Regions from separate parts of the Anoxybacillus sp. ST70 genome, predicted to be linked through region 1. Evidence: a T-box and tRNA genes for the amino acid it is inferred to sense, from the RefSeq annotation. Region 1 holds a T-box; the other holds one or more tRNA genes.
The links. A T-box is a leader RNA that pairs with one kind of tRNA and senses whether it is charged. The one in region 1 lies ahead of pheS (phenylalanine--tRNA ligase subunit alpha), so its partner is inferred to be a tRNA-Phe.
Positions count from the first base shown of each region.

Region 2: it encodes a tRNA-Phe, which carries the amino acid that the T-box ahead of pheS (phenylalanine--tRNA ligase subunit alpha) is inferred to sense. The anticodon was not compared.

Region 1 is NZ_JAHZOF010000002.1:164,626-174,095, forward strand. Features, by position in the region: gene xylB (xylulokinase) at 1-3, shown strand, start outside; gene sspI (small acid-soluble spore protein SspI) at 54-263, opposite strand; gene msrA (peptide-methionine (S)-S-oxide reductase MsrA) at 348-872, shown strand; gene K1I43_RS03975 (TrmH family RNA methyltransferase) at 869-1,621, shown strand; T-box leader at 1,691-1,926, shown strand; gene pheS (phenylalanine--tRNA ligase subunit alpha) at 1,973-3,007, shown strand; gene pheT (phenylalanine--tRNA ligase subunit beta) at 3,023-5,437, shown strand; gene K1I43_RS03990 (hypothetical protein) at 5,511-6,092, shown strand; gene K1I43_RS03995 (hypothetical protein) at 6,211-6,612, shown strand; gene K1I43_RS04000 (MarR family winged helix-turn-helix transcriptional regulator) at 6,842-7,288, shown strand; gene K1I43_RS04005 (efflux RND transporter permease subunit) at 7,285-9,470, shown strand, end outside.
Region 2 is NZ_JAHZOF010000007.1:26,346-35,815, reverse strand. Features, by position in the region: gene K1I43_RS10315 (MBL fold metallo-hydrolase) at 1-105, opposite strand, end outside; gene K1I43_RS10310 (two-component system regulatory protein YycI) at 111-896, opposite strand; gene K1I43_RS10305 (YycH family regulatory protein) at 883-2,211, opposite strand; gene walK (cell wall metabolism sensor histidine kinase WalK) at 2,217-4,031, opposite strand; gene yycF (response regulator YycF) at 4,036-4,740, opposite strand; tRNA gene K1I43_RS10290 (tRNA-Phe) at 4,842-4,914, opposite strand; tRNA gene K1I43_RS10285 (tRNA-Asp) at 5,056-5,131, opposite strand; gene K1I43_RS10280 (adenylosuccinate synthase) at 5,229-6,515, opposite strand; gene dnaB (replicative DNA helicase) at 6,632-7,996, opposite strand; gene rplI (50S ribosomal protein L9) at 8,073-8,522, opposite strand; gene K1I43_RS10265 (DHH family phosphoesterase) at 8,519-9,470, opposite strand, start outside.

The DNA.
Region 1 (9,470 bases):
TAAAAATCCCCCCTTAAAATAAATTGTGCAAGAAATAGCCTTCGCATGGAAGGCTATTTTTTTACTGCTTCTTCTAATGTGGCAAGCATCGATTGTTTTTGTTCATCTGTTGCATGATTCCATAATGCTTCAAACAAGACGCCAAGACCAGGCAAATATTTTTCTTCCCCTTGTTGAATCGCATCGACGATCGTATGTTCTAATTGGTCTTTTGAGCTGTTTGCGACGTTTGCCATCACGGCACCACGTAAGTTGAAGTCCATTGTTTTCACTCCATTCTTTATGTATTGCGTACGTAGTTTTTGCTATAATGGTAACTACTATTCATTAAAAGAGGAGAGAGAAAGATGGAAAAAGCAACATTTGCTGGAGGTTGTTTTTGGTGCATGGTCACTCCGTTTGAAGAGCTTGATGGCATTTACGGCATCGTTTCTGGATACACCGGCGGTGATGTGGAAAATCCGACATATGAACAAGTGAAAACAGGGACGACAGGGCATTATGAAGCGGTGCAAATTACGTTTGATCCGAGTGTGTTTCCGTACGAAAAATTGTTAGAGTTATATTGGTGTCAAATTGATCCGACGGATGATGGCGGGCAATTTCATGACCGCGGTCCGCAATATCGAACAGCTATTTTTTATCATAATGAGCGGCAAAAAACATTAGCGGAGCAATCGAAAAAACAACTAGAAGAAAGTGGACGTTTCTCAAAACCGATTGTCACCAAAATTTTGCCTGCGACAACGTTTTATCCAGCAGAAGACTATCATCAAAATTACCATAAAAAAAATCCGAAGCACTATAAAGAAGACCGCGCTGCTTCAGGTCGCGATGAATTTATTGCGAAACATTGGGGGAACAACGAGTGAAACGAATTGAATCACCGAAAAATGAGCGAGTGAAGCAATGGAAAAAACTTTTAACGAAAAAAGAGCGCGACAAAACCGGATTGTTTCTCATTGAAGGATTTCATTTAGTCGAAGAGGCAATAAAAAGCGGCGTTCATATTGAAGAAATCATCATCGCTGAACATGCGACGATTCCAGCAAGCTGGAACGTTGCGCATATTCCGATGACGATTGTGACAAATGACGTGATGAAAGCAATTAGCGACACGGAAACACCGCAAGGCATCGCAGCGGTATGCAAACAATTGCATTGGAACGTCGACGATGTGCAAACAGCATTGTTCATTGATGCCGTTCAAGATCCGGGGAATGTAGGGACGATCATTCGCACCGCAGATGCCGCAGGAGTAGACGTCGTTGTTGTTGGTGAAGGGAGCGCAGACGTATACAATGCAAAAGTCATTCGTGCGACGCAAGGCTCACTGTTTCATTTTCCTGTTATAAAAGGAGACATCGGACAATGGATGGCTCGCTTTCAAAATGAACATATTCCGATTTATGGCACATCGCTTCAAAATGGGGTAGACTATCGTTCTGTCGCTCCTTCGTCATCATTTGCATTAATTGTTGGCAACGAAGGAGGCGGAGTGAGTGAGCAATGGCTAAAACAGACGACAGCGAATTTATATGTTCCGATTTATGGAAAAGCGGAATCATTAAACGTCGCCATTGCGACAGGCATTTTACTGTATCATTTACAGAAAAAATAAACGTATGTTTGCATGATTACCTTGCACCTGATGGCACATTTGCTTATAATAAATGAAGAATTTCATGATGAAAAGACGATGATCGAGAAGAGTAGCTTGCCGATCGCCATTCAGGGAGAAAACGCCATAGACTGCGAGCGTTTTTATGGTAGAAGCAAGTGAATTCACCTCGGGAGTTGACGCTTGGACCATTTTGCATATGCAAAATGTAAAGGCGTTCCGGTGGAAGCCGTTATCTGAATGAAGTGAGCTATGCGAACGGCATAGCTAACAAGGGTGGTACCGCGAGTGCACTCGTCCCTTATGTGAGGGGCGAGTTTTTTTATTTATATAGATCAGAGGAGGGTTTTTATGAAGGAGCGGTTACAACAGCTTCAACAAGAAGCACTTGAAAAAATTGAACAGGCAAACGATTTAAAAGCGCTCAATGACGTGCGCGTCGCATATCTCGGCAAAAAAGGCCCAATTACAGAAGTGCTGCGCGGCATGGGGGCATTGTCTCCTGAAGAGCGTCCTGTGATGGGAGCGCTTGTGAACGAAGTGCGCGAAGCGATTCAAACAGCGCTTGAAGCAAAGCAAGCAACGCTTGAACAAGCAGAAGTCGAGAAAAAACTAGCAGCGGAAGCGATTGATGTGACACTTCCAGGACGCCCGATTAGACGCGGGAATCATCATCCGTTGACGCGCGTCATTGAAGAAATTGAAGATTTATTTATCGGCATGGGCTATACGATTGCCGAAGGACCGGAAGTCGAAAAAGACTATTACAACTTTGAAGCGCTCAATTTGCCAAAAGGTCATCCTGCGCGCGATATGCAAGATTCCTTTTATATTACAGAGGAAATTTTATTGCGCACGCATACGTCACCTGTGCAAGCACGCACGATGGAAAAGCATCAAGGACGCGGTCCAGTAAAAATCATTTGCCCGGGAAAAGTGTATCGCCGCGACAACGACGATGCAACACATTCGCATCAATTTACGCAAATTGAAGGGCTTGTCGTTGATGAACATATTCGCATGAGCGACCTAAAAGGAACGTTGCGCGAGTTTGCTCGCAAAATGTTTGGTGAAGACCGCGACATTCGTTTCCGCCCGAGCTTTTTCCCATTTACTGAGCCGTCGGTCGAAGTTGATGTGTCATGTTTTAATTGCGGCGGACACGGATGCGGAGTATGTAAAGGTACTGGCTGGATTGAAATTTTAGGTGCTGGGATGGTTCATCCGAACGTGCTGGAGATGGCGGGATTTGATTCGAAAAAATATACAGGCTTTGCGTTCGGGATGGGGCCAGAGCGTATTGCGATGTTGAAGTACGGCATTGATGATATTCGTCATTTTTATCAAAACGATGTTCGTTTCTTGCAACAATTTAATCGGGTGTAAAAGGAGGTTGGCATGATGTTTGTTTCATATAAATGGCTACAACAATATGTTGATTTAACAAATATTACGGCAAAAGAATTGGCTGATCGCATCACAAAAGCAGGCATTGAAGTGGAAAGTGTTGAGGTGCGCAATAAAGGAATACAAGGTGTCGTCATCGGACATGTACTTGAGCGTGAACAACATCCGAATGCTGATAAATTAAGCAAATGTTTCGTTGATATCGGTGAAGGAGAGCCGGTGCAAATTATTTGTGGGGCACCGAACGTCGCAAAAGGACAAAAGGTTGCCGTTGCGAAAGTTGGTGCGGTATTGCCTGGAAATTTCAAAATTAAACGCGCCAAATTGCGCGGTGAGGAATCGAACGGCATGATTTGTTCGTTACAAGAACTTGGCGTGGAATCAAAATTAGTGCCGAAAGAATACGCTGATGGCATTTTCGTTTTCCCAAGCGATGCGCCGGTCGGAGCGGATGCGTTAGAACTACTTTACTTGGATGACGAAGTGTTAGAATTAGGATTAACCCCAAACCGTGCCGATTGTTTAAGCATGATTGGCGTTGCTTATGAAGTAGCGGCTATTTTAGGACGGAGCGTGAAGTTGCCGGCAATCGAACTTCACGAAAACAGCGAAAGCGTTTATGATTACATTTCCGTACGCGTCGACGCGCCAGAAGACAATCCGTTATATGCGGGACGTATTGTGAAAAACGTGAAAATTGGTCCATCTCCGCTTTGGATGCAAGCGCATTTAATGGCAGCCGGCATTCGACCGCATAATAACGTCGTTGATATTACGAACTATATTTTACTTGAGTACGGCCAGCCGCTTCATGCGTTTGATTACGACCGCCTCGGTTCAAAAGAAATTGTCGTTCGCCGCGCGAAAGCAGGTGAAACGATCGTGACGCTCGACGATGTAGAGCGGACGCTGACAGAAGAGCATCTTGTCATTACAAACGGCAAAGAGCCTGTCGCTTTAGCCGGTGTGATGGGCGGCGCGAACTCGGAAGTAAAAAATGACACAACGACCGTGTTTATTGAATCCGCGTATTTCGCAAGCCCGATTGTTCGCCAAGCGGTCAAAGATCATGGGTTGCGCAGCGAGTCGAGCACACGTTTTGAAAAAGGCATCGACCCAGCGCGGACAAAAGAAGCGCTTGACCGCGCGGCGATGTTAATGGCGGAATATGCTGGCGGTGAAGTCGTTGGCGGCGTGGTGGAAGTGAACACACTGCAACGAAAAGATGTCGTTGTCACGATTACACTAGACCGTATCAATAATGTGCTTGGCACAACCATTACGAAAGAAGAAGTGGCAGGCATTTTAACGAACTTGCAATTTACGTTCACAGAAGATAACGGAACGTTTACGATTGCTGTTCCATCGCGCCGCCGCGATATTGCGATTGAAGAAGACATCATCGAAGAAGTGGCGCGTCTTTATGGATATGACAACTTGCCAGCAACTCTTCCAGTCGGGGAAGCAAACCCAGGCAAGCTCACACCATACCAAGCAAAGCGTCGTAAAGTACGCCGTTATTTAGAAGATGCGGGCTTGTTCCAAGCAATTACGTACTCGCTCACAAACGAGGCGAAAGCGACGATGTTTGCGCTTGAAACGGCGGAACCGATCCGTTTGGCATTGCCAATGAGTGAAGAACGAAGCGTCTTGCGGCAAAGTTTAGTGCCACACTTGCTTGAAGCTGCAAGCTACAACCGTGCTCGCCAAGTCGAAAACGTAGCGCTATACGAAATCGGTTCGGTATATTTAGCAACGAATGCAAACGAGTTGCCAAACGAAAAAGAGCGGTTAGCCGGTGTCTTGACAGGAGTATGGCATGCGCATGTATGGCAAGGAGAGAAAAAAGCGGTCGATTTCTACGTTGCAAAAGGCATTTTAGACGGTTTATTTGCGCTGCTAGGATTAGAGAACCGCGTGGAATATAAGCAAGCCAAACGCGAGCACCTTCACCCAGGGCGTACAGCAGAAATTTTATTAGATCATAAGACAATCGGTTTTGTCGGTCAGCTTCATCCGGTCGTACAAAAAGAATTTGATTTAAAAGAAACGTATGTGTTTGAACTAGACATTGAAGCATTGTTGAAGGCGGAAGTAGATGACATTCGCTATACAGCGATTCCACGCTTCCCATCCATTACGCGCGACATTGCCCTTGTTGTCGATGAACATGTCGTCGCGGGTGAGTTGCAAAAAGCGATTATCGAAGCAGGCGGCGAACTATTAAAAGACGTATCGATTTTCGACGTCTATAAAGGAGACCGCCTTCCTGAAGGCAAAAAATCAATTGCCTTTGCGCTCCGTTACTACGACCCAGCGCGGACATTAACAGATGAAGAAGTAACAAACGTTCATGAACAAGTGATCAAAGCGGTCGAACAACAATTCGGCGCCACATTGCGCGGATAAAACGAAGCCCCCATCTGATGCACAAGCATTGGATGGGGGTTTTTATGTCCTCATCGAATGGATGAGGGCGTTTTTGTCTAGTCCGCCAAAATTGGCGGGCACACCGCCAAAAAATGGCGGAGTTCGACAATATGTTGGTGGTGAAGAATGGAAAAAAGTGAAGTATAATCAAACTATCAAAACGAAAGGAGGAATTTTTAAAATGATTCGTCAATTGACCAGTATAGTAACAGCGGTAATGCTTGTTGGAGGAGTTTTATTTGGCATAGGAAAAGATTCATTGGCAAATTCCGATCAAAAGGTGGTTAATTCCTCAAAACAATCTGGAACGATTACTCCTCAATCGATTGCATCAAAGACAAAAACAACAACGATCCAAGTTGGACAAACCGTTCAAACTTTGTATGTGACAGGAACTTTTGAAACTCAGTATAGTGATGTTCATAAAAGGAAACTGTTTTCGGGAGTCAAATCGATCTCCTCAAAAGCGTCTGGAAGTGGAACGTGGACACAGACAGGATATAGTGCGGAATTAATTGATGGTGGTCGCACATACGTCATTACAGTGTCAGGAAAATATTCTTATAACGGTGCAACATATACGATTTCCACAAGTATAGAATTTTATTGCAATGCTAATGGTTCTATAGGATAGATAGTAAGGGAAAAGACTTGTCACAATCTTCGACAAGTCTTTTTGTTTTTCAGGAAGGAATTTTATTGGATTTGTCGAATATTCCCTATCTGTAAATATTTGTGCAAGGTATGATCGAATGAGTGAAAAAGAAAAAAGAGCGAAACAAATGAAAGAAATTGTCGAACAATTTATGGCGGAACCGCGACTGAAAGCACACATGCTGATGGCAATCGAGCAACATAAGAAAGAGAGCGATTTTGTTTTTGGTCGATTAGCCTATTCGCACTATGACATGTTTTCAAAACAAGAACATCCCTTCATTTATATCGCCGCAGCTGTTGAATTCATCGTGCTTGCTGGTGATTTACTGGATGATGTAGTCGATCGAGATCGTTTCGAGGATACAGCTATTCCTCTTCATATGGCGATCGGGTTCTTATTGCTTGGTCAGCAAGCGATTGCAAATGTACCGATTCTTGGTGATAAAAAATTGGTTCATCACCACAACATGTACTTGACAAGTGATACGCTTTCTTGAACAAAAATGTACAGAAATCATTGGTTTACTGCTTCTTCCTCACAAGCATCGGTAGAGTGTGTTATAAAAAATCAAGTACAACTTTTGGTGAAGAGCCAATATATTTTTACGATTGAATTAAAAAACAGAACCATATCATCCATCCCTTCATCATTGACTGTTTTGTATTTCATAGTTATATTATTAAATAGTTAAACAATTGAACTATTTTGACAGGAGGCATGAAGTGTTGGAGAGAAGCATACAACAATTGATTGAGCGCTATTTGTCCGTTTCGTTTCTCGTGAATAAACGAGGGGCGGCGCTGATGAAATGTGAGTTAGATGATGTGACGCACGATCAATATTATTTATTGCGCTACATATATAAGCGAGGAGTATGCACATCAACGGAATTGGCGGACGTGTTTGCGGTGAATAAAAGCGCCATTACTGCGATGACAAATCGTCTTGTTGAAAAAGGAATGATTGAACGAGGGAGAGGGGGAGACGACCGTCGTGTTATTGCGCTTTCGCTGACGGAAAAGGGAAGGAAATGGCTTGAAGAAACAGAACAAAACGTGTATGAACTTGTGGAAGCAATTATGACGAAACTTTCACATGAAGAAATTGAACAGTTTATTCAAACGTATGAAAAGCTAGCGATGATTTTACAAGAAATGGGGGAAAGCAAATGAAAGCGATCATTCGCGGAAAGTGGGCCGTTTTGCTTCTTTGGATGTTAGCAGCCGTCGTACTGATGATGACTGCACCGAATATGGGGGAACTTGTGCGCGAAAAGGGGCAAATTACCGTTCCAGACGGCTACTCGTCTTCGCTTGCTAGCGAGCTACTAAAAGAAGTACAAAAACAAGAAAAGAAAGAAGGGGAAATGAGCGCTGTTCTCGTATTTCATCGAAAAGATCGCTTGCAAGATGAAGATTGGAAAGAAATCGAGAAAGCTGTAGAGCAACTGAAGGCGAAAAAAGAATCGCTCGGTTTAATGCAAATCGTTTCGCCACTTGATGATCGCACGCTAAAAGAAAAGCTCGTTTCAAAAGATGAAACAACGGCACTCATTTCGCTTCAATTAGAACGAAACAAACGTACAGCAAAAGAAATAAGCACAGCGCTTTATGAGGCGATTGAGCATATTGATGTGCCGCACTATTACACAGGTAGTTGGATGATTGATGAAGATGTTGTACAAAGTTCACAAGAAGGGTTGAAAAAAACAGAAGGCATTACCGTTGTTTTTATTTTAGTTGTTTTATTTCTTGTGTTCCGTTCGCTCGTCGCTCCGTTTGTGCCGTTGTTAACGGTCGGATTGACGTATGTTGTGTCGCAATCGATTGTCGCTTTTCTCGTCGACCGCGTCGATTTTCCGCTTTCTACATTTACGCAAACGTTTTTAGTCGCCGTTTTGTTCGGGATTGGCACAGACTATTGCATTTTATTGCTTAGCCGTTTTAAAGAAGAACTAGCGAAACGAGAAGACCGGACAGAAGCCATTATCGCAACGTATAAAACAGCAGGAAAAACGGTTATTTTTAGCGGATTGGCGGTGATGATCGGCTTTGCATCGATTGGATTATCGACGTTTAAATTGTATCAGTCCGCCTCCGCCGTTGCGGTTGGTGTCGTTGTGTTACTTGTTGCGCTTGTTACGCTTGTGCCGTTTTTTATGGCTACACTTGGCGAAAAGCTGTTTTGGCCAATGAAAGGTGCACTTGAACATAAGCCGAGCAAATTATGGGATGTGGCAGGTCGCTTTTCTTTCGCACGACCACTATGGGCGCTCGTGATCGTAGCTATCATTACGTTGCCGATTTTATTTACGTATGACAGCAAACTTTCTTTTAACTCGATGGCGGAAATTGGAGATCGTTATCCTTCCGTCAAAGCGTTCAACATCATTTCTTCTCACTTTAGCGAAGGGGAAGCGATGCCTACGAAAATCGTCATGAAAAACGACGAAGCGATGAATGACGAGCAATATTACTACTTAATTGAAAAAATTAGCCGTGAAGTTGCAAATATTGATGGTGTGGACGCTGTTCGTTCGGTGACGCGCCCACTTGGAGAGCCGATCGATCAATTGTTTGTGACAAAGCAAGCAGAACAGTTAAAAGATGGATTAGGAAAAGGAGCAGACGGCATCGGACAAATTCGTTCCGGTTTAAGCGAAGCGAGCAGTGAAATGGCCAAGTCAGCCCCGAAACTCGAGCAGGCAACGGGCGGCATTCGTGAACTCGTCAACGGAACGACGAAGTTGAAAACGGGAATGAACGATTTACAACAAGCATTGAAGCAATTAGAAGATGGTGTGCGAAGTGGAGCGCTCGGTGCGGCTGATTTAGAGAAAGGATTGCAGACGATACAAATGAATATGAAAAAGCTGCATGATGGAGCGAATGAGTTACGAAACGGATATGAGCAAGCAACGAGCGGATTGCGTCAACTAAGCGAACAATATAAACAAATGGAAGCAGGACTTACTGCGATTGCCAAACAATTGCCTCTTCTTTCTCAGTCGCTGAATCGTATGGAAGAACGGCATGCGAGTTTGCGTGAAGACGCGGAGTATGCACATGTGAAGCAAGCGATTGAGCAAATCAGTGTGCAAATGAATACACTCTCTTATGCGTTTGTTCAAGTGAATGATGCGCTACAACGAATTCAACTCGGTTTGCAACAAGCGAATGAATCGTTTGCGACAGTAACAAATGGACAACAGGCGCTCGTGAATGGAATGGATGAAGTCATCGTTGGACTCGGAAAGCTTCGATTAGGATTAGAGAAAGCGGCAGATGGCCAAGGACAAATTGTTCAACGACTGCCAGAAGTGACAAATGGACTAGCGAAAGTAAATGAAGGACA
Region 2 (9,470 bases), on a different contig from region 1:
TAATTGTTTACCGCTTAATCCTGCATCAACAAGTAACCGTTCACGTTCCGTTTCTACGTAAAAGGCGTTACCTGTACTGCCACTTGCCAAAACGCTAAACCTCATCTCATTCACTCCAACACTTTATTTTCATCGCTAATCACTTGTCCTTCAAATGCATTGACATAATAATCTGTTTTTCCATTCACAACAACATGCCATGTCGGTGTTAACACTTGCGAAGTCGTAAACTGGACAAGTGCATAATAACCTAAATCGATTTTCGTTACGCGATCACCAGGCTTTAAGTGATTTCGTTTATACAACGTCTCTAATGCTTTAATCGCTGGCAAAATTTCTTGTTTTTTCTCGTTCTTTTCTAAATCAACAAGCAACGTTTGTTCGTAACCGACCATTTCATTTTGATCGTTCACATAAATAAGCAACATACTGCTCACGTTTTTATAAATCGTTTTTCCTTCATATTGTTGAAAATAAATGAGCGCTTGTAAATCTTCGTCATACTTCCAAAACGTATATTGATCACCCGCAATGATATTTTGCCTTAAAAACTCTGTTAAACGATAACCGTCTTTCGGGTCTTGCAATGGAACAGGTTTAATAAAATGAGCTTGCAAAACCGTTTCATTTGCTGCTTCTACTTGTTGGTTTGGCAAATTTTTAACTTCTTCTTCCGTAAACGTTTTACTTTTCCCACTGACATATGTCGCTTTCGTGATCTCTTTTGGCAAATCGACATATGTAATACCATCTGCTTCAAGTTGTTCTTCAATTGTCGCCTCTAAAATGACATCAAGCTGGCTACTATTTTTTTTCTGAATAAATTGGTACCCTAAAAATATATCGAGAATGAGAAATGTAATAATAAAAATCGTTTTCGTTTTACTCCAATCCAATGATATCCCCTCTTCGTTCATCTGTCGTCATCACAATTTTCCGCCATGTTCCGTTATATAAACAGTACCAAGCTGGTTCTAACATGACGATATTTTCCCGCTCCGAATCACGAATGAGCTCATAACCGATGGCAATATCATCAATTAACTCATGTTGAATATTTTTTTGTTGTTTCAACTGATCAATGACTTCATATCCAGACGAAAGTGTAATTGGCAAGCTCACCCGATCGGGAATAGCTAATGTAAATAATGGGCGTTGGTAATTGATAATCTCATTTTCTCCCCATATTTGTATAATTTCTGCCATACCGTAACGATTAAATACAGGATAACCATTGGCAAACAAACGAAAAGTTACTTTTCTACCGTTTTCGTCTAAGCGATCAAAATAATACGTATCCGTCCAACCGCCGTGATCGTTGACAAAGTCGATGCTTTTTTGCAAGATCGTTGGATCAAACGTTTGTGTTTCGCCACGAGCCGCTGGATTGACATACAATAGTAACTTTTTAGATAAATCGACATCCATTAACCGCGAACCATCTGTATATTCTTCTCCGAAGTTGAGCACATCTTTTTTCACAAAACTCGGATCTGTAAATAGCGCATCTTTAAAACGATCTGCGCTTAATTCGTCCATATAGTATTGCAATCGGTTTAATACGAGTGGACGAGCTGGTAAAAATAGCGATTTTGTTTCACTGATGTCGTACGATAAAAATGGTGTATAACGCTCTGCGCGCGCATAATATGTTTGTTTCAAATTCTCTATCGACACATCTTGAGCGACCGCTTTATATATACGCTTTTCATTGACAGATACGAAATATACGTGAATTTCTTCTTCGTTTTCATTCATTGGAATAATGATGCGATCAAAGCGAACTTTTTCAACATCTGTATCATCTATTTGAAAAATCGTATGATACATTTCAATCGGTATGTCGTCTGGATAAATAATTTCTATTTTTCCTTTCCCATGGATAAACGAAAGAAATTGTTCTTTTTTTACTGTGTCTGATATATTTTCAAAATGATCGAACGTCCAATTTTTCATTTCCTTCATAAATTTATAAATGTCTGAATGATGCGTCATCCCGTAATGTTGTGCATCTTTATGAATAAAAATATAACGCGGCTGAACGACTGTACCATAATCGACCGCAACATTGCTGACAGGGACGTTTTGAATGTATTTTGCGTTTTCAATGAAGTCATATTTCGGCTGATACGTCCATAAGCTCCACGTTAAAAAAACGCTCGTACATACAAGAATCGTCAATACAATCGATTTCATCGTTTCGTATTTCATCGTTTTCATCCTTTTTTCTGTTGTTCAATCGGCAAAGTAAAGTAAATCGTTGTCCCTTTCCGTTCTTGACTTTCAGCCCAAATACGCCCACCATGTGCGACGACAACTTCTTTTGCAATCGCAAGACCTAGCCCTGTTCCACCGAGCTTCCGTGAGCGCGCCTTGTCGACACGGTAAAAACGCTCAAAAATTTTCGATAAATCCGATTTAGGAATACCGACTCCCTCATCTTTCACACTTACTTCGATATGATCCTCTTTTTTCTTCACACGAAACGTAATTTTTCCTCCTTGCGGAGAGTATTTTAAGGCGTTAGAAATAATGTTATCAAGCACTTGTGTAATTTTATCTTCATCCATATGAACAAAGATTTTTTCATCAGGAAAGTCTCGAACGAACGAAACGTTTTCTTTTTTCGTTAGTTCAAATCGATCGATCACTTTATGAAAATATGGAATAAAATGAACGCGCGTCTTTTTCAATTTGTAGTCTTTGCTGTCAAGCTTAGAAAGCTGCAACAAATCGTTGACGAGACGAATCATTCGCTCTGTTTCATTTTGTGTCACTTCAATAAATCGCGGAGCAATTTCCTCATCGCGCCATGCTCCGTCCGCAAGCGCTTCTAAATAACTGCGCATGGTCGTTAACGGCGTCCGTAGCTCGTGCGAAACATTAGCGACAAACTCGCGACGATCGCGATCAATTTTTTCATGTTCTGTAATATCGTGCAACACAACGATTAACCCGTTTACAAACCCTTTTTCTTTTTGAATAACAGATAAAGAAGCGCGTAAAATGTACATTTCTTCTTCTGTACTAAAATCTAAAATTAACGTTTCACGCTCTTCCAGCAGCGTTTCAAATGTGTATTGTTCGTCTAATCCTAATACGCTCACAATAGGGGCAGACAACACTGTTTCACGTGAAACATTTAAAATGTTTAGCGCCGCATCATTAATTAAAATAATTCTCCCTTTTCTATCTGTGGCGATCACACCATCTGTCATATGCGTCAATACCGATTCTAACTTACGACGCTCTCCTTCGGTCGTCGCTTGCGCTTCTTGCAATTTTTTCGTTAAGTTGTTAAAACTGAGCGCAAGCTGTCCAATTTCATCATACCCGTATACTTTTACTTTTCGTGAAAAATTACCTTTTGCCATCGCTAATGCTTGTTTACGCATATCTGAAATGGGACGAGTAATCGTTTGCGCTAGTAAAATGCCTAACAACGCTGTAATGACTAAAGCGATTCCTGTTCCAGTCGCTAAAATGTTATTAATTTGCCTCATTTGTGCAAAAACATTTTCCATCGAGGCGATAACATAAATAGCCCCTTTCATTTCGTTCTTTACTTTAATTGGGGTCGAGGAAATATACATGCGGTGCCCTGTTTTCGGATCAACAAGCATTTTTTCCGTCATTTCGCCTGCAACTAACGTTCGTTTAATTAGTAAATCTGTCGTCCGTTTTCCGACAATATTTTGATTGTATGGATTCGATGTTCCTAATACTTTACTTTTATTATCAATAACGCGCACTTCAGAAATATCTTGTGACACGAAATCTTGTAAAATTGCGCGAATCTCTTCTTCGATTGTAGGACTTTTTTTATCGCGTTCTTTATTCATTTCTTGTTCAATATTGTAAGCGAGCAAAATCACGCGCTCATTTAACGAGTTTTTAAAGTTTTCAACGAGTTGTGCCTCTAATTGACGCACGAAATAAGCCCCGATAATTTGCATTGCGATTAAAATAAGCAAAATATAAATCAAGGCAAATTTCACGTGAATCGATTGGAATATACTTACTTTTTTCATGCGGTTACTCCTGTTCCGGATTTCGTAAATAATATCCTACCCCTCGTCTTGTCACAATCCACGTTGGATGCGAAGGGTTGTCCTCGATTTTTTCACGCAAACGTCGAACGGTTACATCAACGGTACGCACATCGCCAAAATAATCGTATCCCCATACCGTTTGAAGTAAATGTTCACGTGTCATCACTTGACCGATATGTTTCGCTAAATAGTGAAGAAGTTCAAACTCGCGATGAGTTAATTCAATTTCCTCTCCCCGTTTAGATACAATATAAGCGTCTGGATGAATGGTAAGCGAACCAATTTTTATTTCGCTCATTTCTTTTACATCTTGTTCTTGGCTTTGTTGATGGCGACGCAAATTAGCTTTCACGCGTGCCAACAACTCGCGCGTGCTAAATGGCTTCGTTACATAATCGTCCGCACCGAGCTCTAGTCCAAGCACTTTATCAATTTCAGAATCTTTTGCTGTCAACATAATGATCGGCATATCGTATTTTTTACGAATTTCGCGGCATACTTCCATACCATCTTTTTGCGGAAGCATAATATCTAATAAAATTAAATCCGGTTGAATATCTTCTACTTTTTGTAACGCCTCCACACCGTCGTACGCACAATATACGTCATATCCTTCTTTTCTTAAATTAAATTGCAAAATGTCAGCAATCGGCTTTTCATCATCAACAACTAAAATTTTTTTCTCCATTTATGTTCACTCCCCCAAAAAGGCGTATTTACATATAGTGTACCATGTCACTATTATAAAATAAAAAAGCATAGACACATATATGTATCTATGCTTACAAGTGGCTCGGGACGGAATCGAACCGCCGACACAAGGATTTTCAGTCCTTTGCTCTACCGACTGAGCTACCGAGCCATATCGATTATAGCTTCATCCTTTATTTATTCGAAAACCAAACGTCCTTCGTCCCGCTCTCCGTTTGCTTACTCAAGATGCGGCTCGAGCGGTACGCTGGTGCCTGATCAATGAAGTCCATTCGAGCGTGCTAATAAAAAATGGCGGTTCCGACGGGATTCGAACCCGCGATCTCCTGCGTGACAGGCAGGCATGTTAACCACTACACCACGGAACCGTATTCTAACAGACATCTATTATTCTATTATATAATTAGTAAAAAGACAATAGTTTTTTTAAAAAAACGTCGACGAACGAGTCATCGACGTTTTTTCTTATGCATATACGTTACGGACAACATTCGTTTGAGAACGGTCTGGTCCGACAGAGAAAATAGAAAGCGGAATACCTGTCAATTGCGAAATGCGCTCAACGTAACGGCGGGCATTAGTTGGAAGTTCGTCTAAGCTTTTTACGCCAGTAATATCTTCTGTCCACCCTGGCAATTCTTCATATACAGGTTCGCATTCCGCTAGCACTTTTAAGCTTGCCGGAAACTCTTCTATGATCTGTCCTTTATATCGATAAGCGACGCAAATTTTTAACGTCTCAATACCTGTTAATACGTCGATTGAGTTTAAAGATAAATCTGTAATCCCGCTAACTCGGCGGGCATGGCGAACAACAACGCTATCGAACCAACCGACGCGACGTGGGCGCCCTGTCGTCGTTCCATACTCGCGGCCTACTTCGCGAATGCGGTCACCAATTTCATTGTTTAACTCAGTTGGAAACGGACCGTCACCGACACGTGTTGTATATGCTTTAGCTACACCAACAACATGTTTAATTTTTGTTGGACCAACACCTGCACCAATCGTTACCCCACCAGCCACAGGGTTAGATGACGTAACAAACGGATACGTTCCTTGGTCAATATCTAACATGACGCCTTGGGCGCCTTCAAATAAAACACGACGTCCTTCATCAAGCGCATCGTTTAATACGACAGACGTATCGCAAACATACTTCGCAATTTGTTGTCCATATTCATAATATTCATCAAGAATGTGTTCTAATTTAAATCCTTCAACACCGTACACTTTTTCAAAAAGTACGTTTTTCTCCGCTAAATTACGGGCTAATTTTTCTTCAAATACTTCACGGTCGAGCAAATCTGCGATGCGGATGCCGACACGTGCCGCTTTATCCATATAAGCAGGGCCAATTCCTTTTTTCGTCGTTCCGATTTTATTAGCCCCTTTTCGTTCTTCTTCTACTTCATCCAGCTTTAAATGATAAGGCAAGATCACATGTGCGCGGTTGCTAATGCGTAAATTTTCCGTGCTTACACCACGCTCATGTAAATACGCTAATTCTTGCACAAGCGCTTTCGGATCAACAACCATTCCGTTTCCAATGACACAAATTTTATCTTTATAAAAAATGCCAGAAGGAATTAAATGTAATTTATACTTTTCGCCGTTAAATACAATCGTATGTCCGGCGTTATTTCCACCCTGATATCGTGCAATCACTTCTGCATGTTGTGATAAAAAGTCTGTAATTTTACCCTTTCCTTCATCGCCCCATTGTGTTCCAACAACAACAACTGAAGACATGGCGAGCACCTCCGCTTCATCAATTCCAAACAAAGTAAGTGTACCAAATCAACTACAAAAAATCAATAAAAAACCGAACATTTATATATGCTTTTATCATTTTTATTCGTATTCAATTAAGCTCCAGGCGGAACGTTTGCATCATCGAAGCGGCGCTCTAAGTTGACAAACTTGTTATACTCTTTAACAAAAGCAAGCTGTACAGTACCAACCGGACCGTTCCGTTGTTTTGCGATAATAATTTCAATGATATTTTTGTTTTCCGATTCTTTATCGTAATAATCATCACGATATAAAAAAGCGACAATATCGGCATCTTGCTCAATACTTCCTGATTCACGCAAGTCAGACATCATCGGGCGTTTATCTTGGCGCTGCTCTACGCTACGAGAAAGCTGAGATAAAGCGATGACAGGAACATCTAATTCACGAGCTAACGCTTTTAGCGAGCGAGAAATTTCCGATACTTCTTGTTGACGATTTTCGCGGTTTCGTCCACTTCCTTGAATAAGCTGTAAGTAATCGATTAATACCATTCCAAGTCCTTGTTCTTGTTTTAAGCGGCGACACTTGGCACGAATTTCACTTACGCGAATGTTCGGCGTATCGTCAATAAAAATACCGGCATTTGACAGGCTTCCCATCGCCATCGTTAACTTTCCCCAGTCTTCCGGTGTGAGTTTGCCCGTCCGCAAGTTTTGAGCGTTAATGTTTCCTTCTGCACAAAGCATACGCATCACAAGCTGTTGCGCACCCATTTCTAAGCTGAAAATGGCCACATTCTCACCCGTACGCGTCGCCACATTTTGCGCAATATTTAATGCAAATGCAGTTTTTCCGACAGATGGACGAGCAGCAACAATAATAAAATCGCTTCGTTGAAACCCGGCCGTCATCCGATCTAGTTCAATAAATCCAGTCGGAATTCCAGTGATTTCACCCTTGCGATTATGAAGCATTTCAATGTTATCGTACGCTTGAACGAGCACATCTTTTATATTTTGAAATCCGCTCGTATTTTTTCGTTGCGATACTTCTAAAATTTTGCGCTCCGCTTCATTTAACACATCTTCTACTTCATCTTCCCGCGTATAGCCGTCTTGAGCAATTGATGTAGCTGTACGAATTAAACGGCGTAAAATGGACTTTTCTTCTACAATTTTCGCATAATATTGTACATTTGCCGCCGTTGGAACAGCATTCGCTAGCTCGGTTAAATATGAAACGCCCCCTATTTCTTCAAGGGCATTCGCATCTGCTAGTTCTGATGTAACGGTCACTAAATCGACTGGTTCACCACGATCAGATAGTTGCAACATCGTCCGGAAAATTTTTTGATGGGCAGCTCGATAAAAATCTTCGGGAATTAATATTTCTGAAGCGGTTGTGAGCGCTGATGGCTCCAATAAAATTGCTCCGAGCACAGCTTGCTCAGCTTCAATATTTTGTGGGGGGAGTCGATCAGCAAATACGTCGTTCATATACGCTCACCATCCTTTCTCATAAGAAAAATGTGATTATATGCACGGAAAAAATCCGGCATAAAATCACATTTCATTACTTTTGCTCTTGCACATGTACTTTTAATGTCGCAGTCACTTCTGGATGAAGCTTAACCGGTACATTCGTATATCCAAGCGCCCGAATCGCATCATCTAATTCAATTTTACGTTTATCAATCTTAATTTCATGTTGTTGCTGGAGCGCTTCAGCAATTTGTTTGCTTGTGATCGAACCGAATAAACGACCTCCCTCACCAGCTTTCGCAAACAATTCCACAGTTAATGTATCGATTTTTTCTTTCAATTGTTTTGCGCGGGCTAATTCTTCTTCCGCTTCTTTCTTTTGTTTATTTTTTTGCGCTTCTAACGCTTTTAAGTTCGCCGGCGTTGCTTCAATCGCAAGACCTTGTTTAAATAAAAAGTTTTGCGCATAACCATCTGCAACGTTTTTTACTTCTCCTTTTTTCCCTTTTCCTTTCACGTCTTTTAAAAAGATCACTTTCATGTTTCTTTACCTCCTTCAATATATTCTCGAATAGCTGCTCGCAATCGTTTTTCGGCTTCGTCAATCGTTACATTGGTAAGCTGAGTCGCCGCATTCGTTAAATGGCCTCCGCCATCAAGTTTTTCCATAATTAACTGAACGTTGACATCTCCCAATGAACGAGCGCTAATTCCAATCGTTTGATCGTTTCGCTTCGAGATGACAAACGAAGCGACAACACCATGCAAAGATAATAACGTATCGGCTGCTTGAGCGATTAAAACAGGATCATACGCTTCGTTCACATTTCCTTTCGCAATCGCAAAACCGTGCTCATCAATGATAGCGTTCTCAATTATTTTAGCACGTTTAATGTAATGCTCAATATTTTCTTTTAACAATTTTTGGACAAGTGTTGTATCCGCCCCTTGCGCCCGTAAATATGAAGCGGCATCAAACGTTCGTGATCCTGTGCGCAACGTAAAACTTTTCGTATCAACGACAATCCCAGCTAATAAAGCTGTCGCCTCAAGCATAGAAAGCTTCGAACGTTTCGGTTGATATTCTAGCAATTCCGTCACTAACTCTGACGTTGATGACGCATACGGTTCCATATAAACGAGAATCGGATCTTGAATGAATTCTTCACCGCGACGATGATGATCAATGACTACAACCCGATCTAGTCGCAACAATAGCCGTTCTTCAATCACAAGAGAAGGTTTATGTGTATCGACGACAACGAGCAACGTATCTTCTGTCGCTAACTCTAATGCTTGTTCAGGGGAAATAAAGCGAGACCAAAGTTCCGTCTGCTTTTTGACCGCCTCAAGCAACCGTTGTACCCCAGAATCAATGCGGCTCGAATCAATAATAATAAACGCTTCTTTTTGATTCATTTGAGCCACTTTTAAAATACCGATGGCAGCACCAATGGCGTCCATATCGGGATATTTATGTCCCATAATA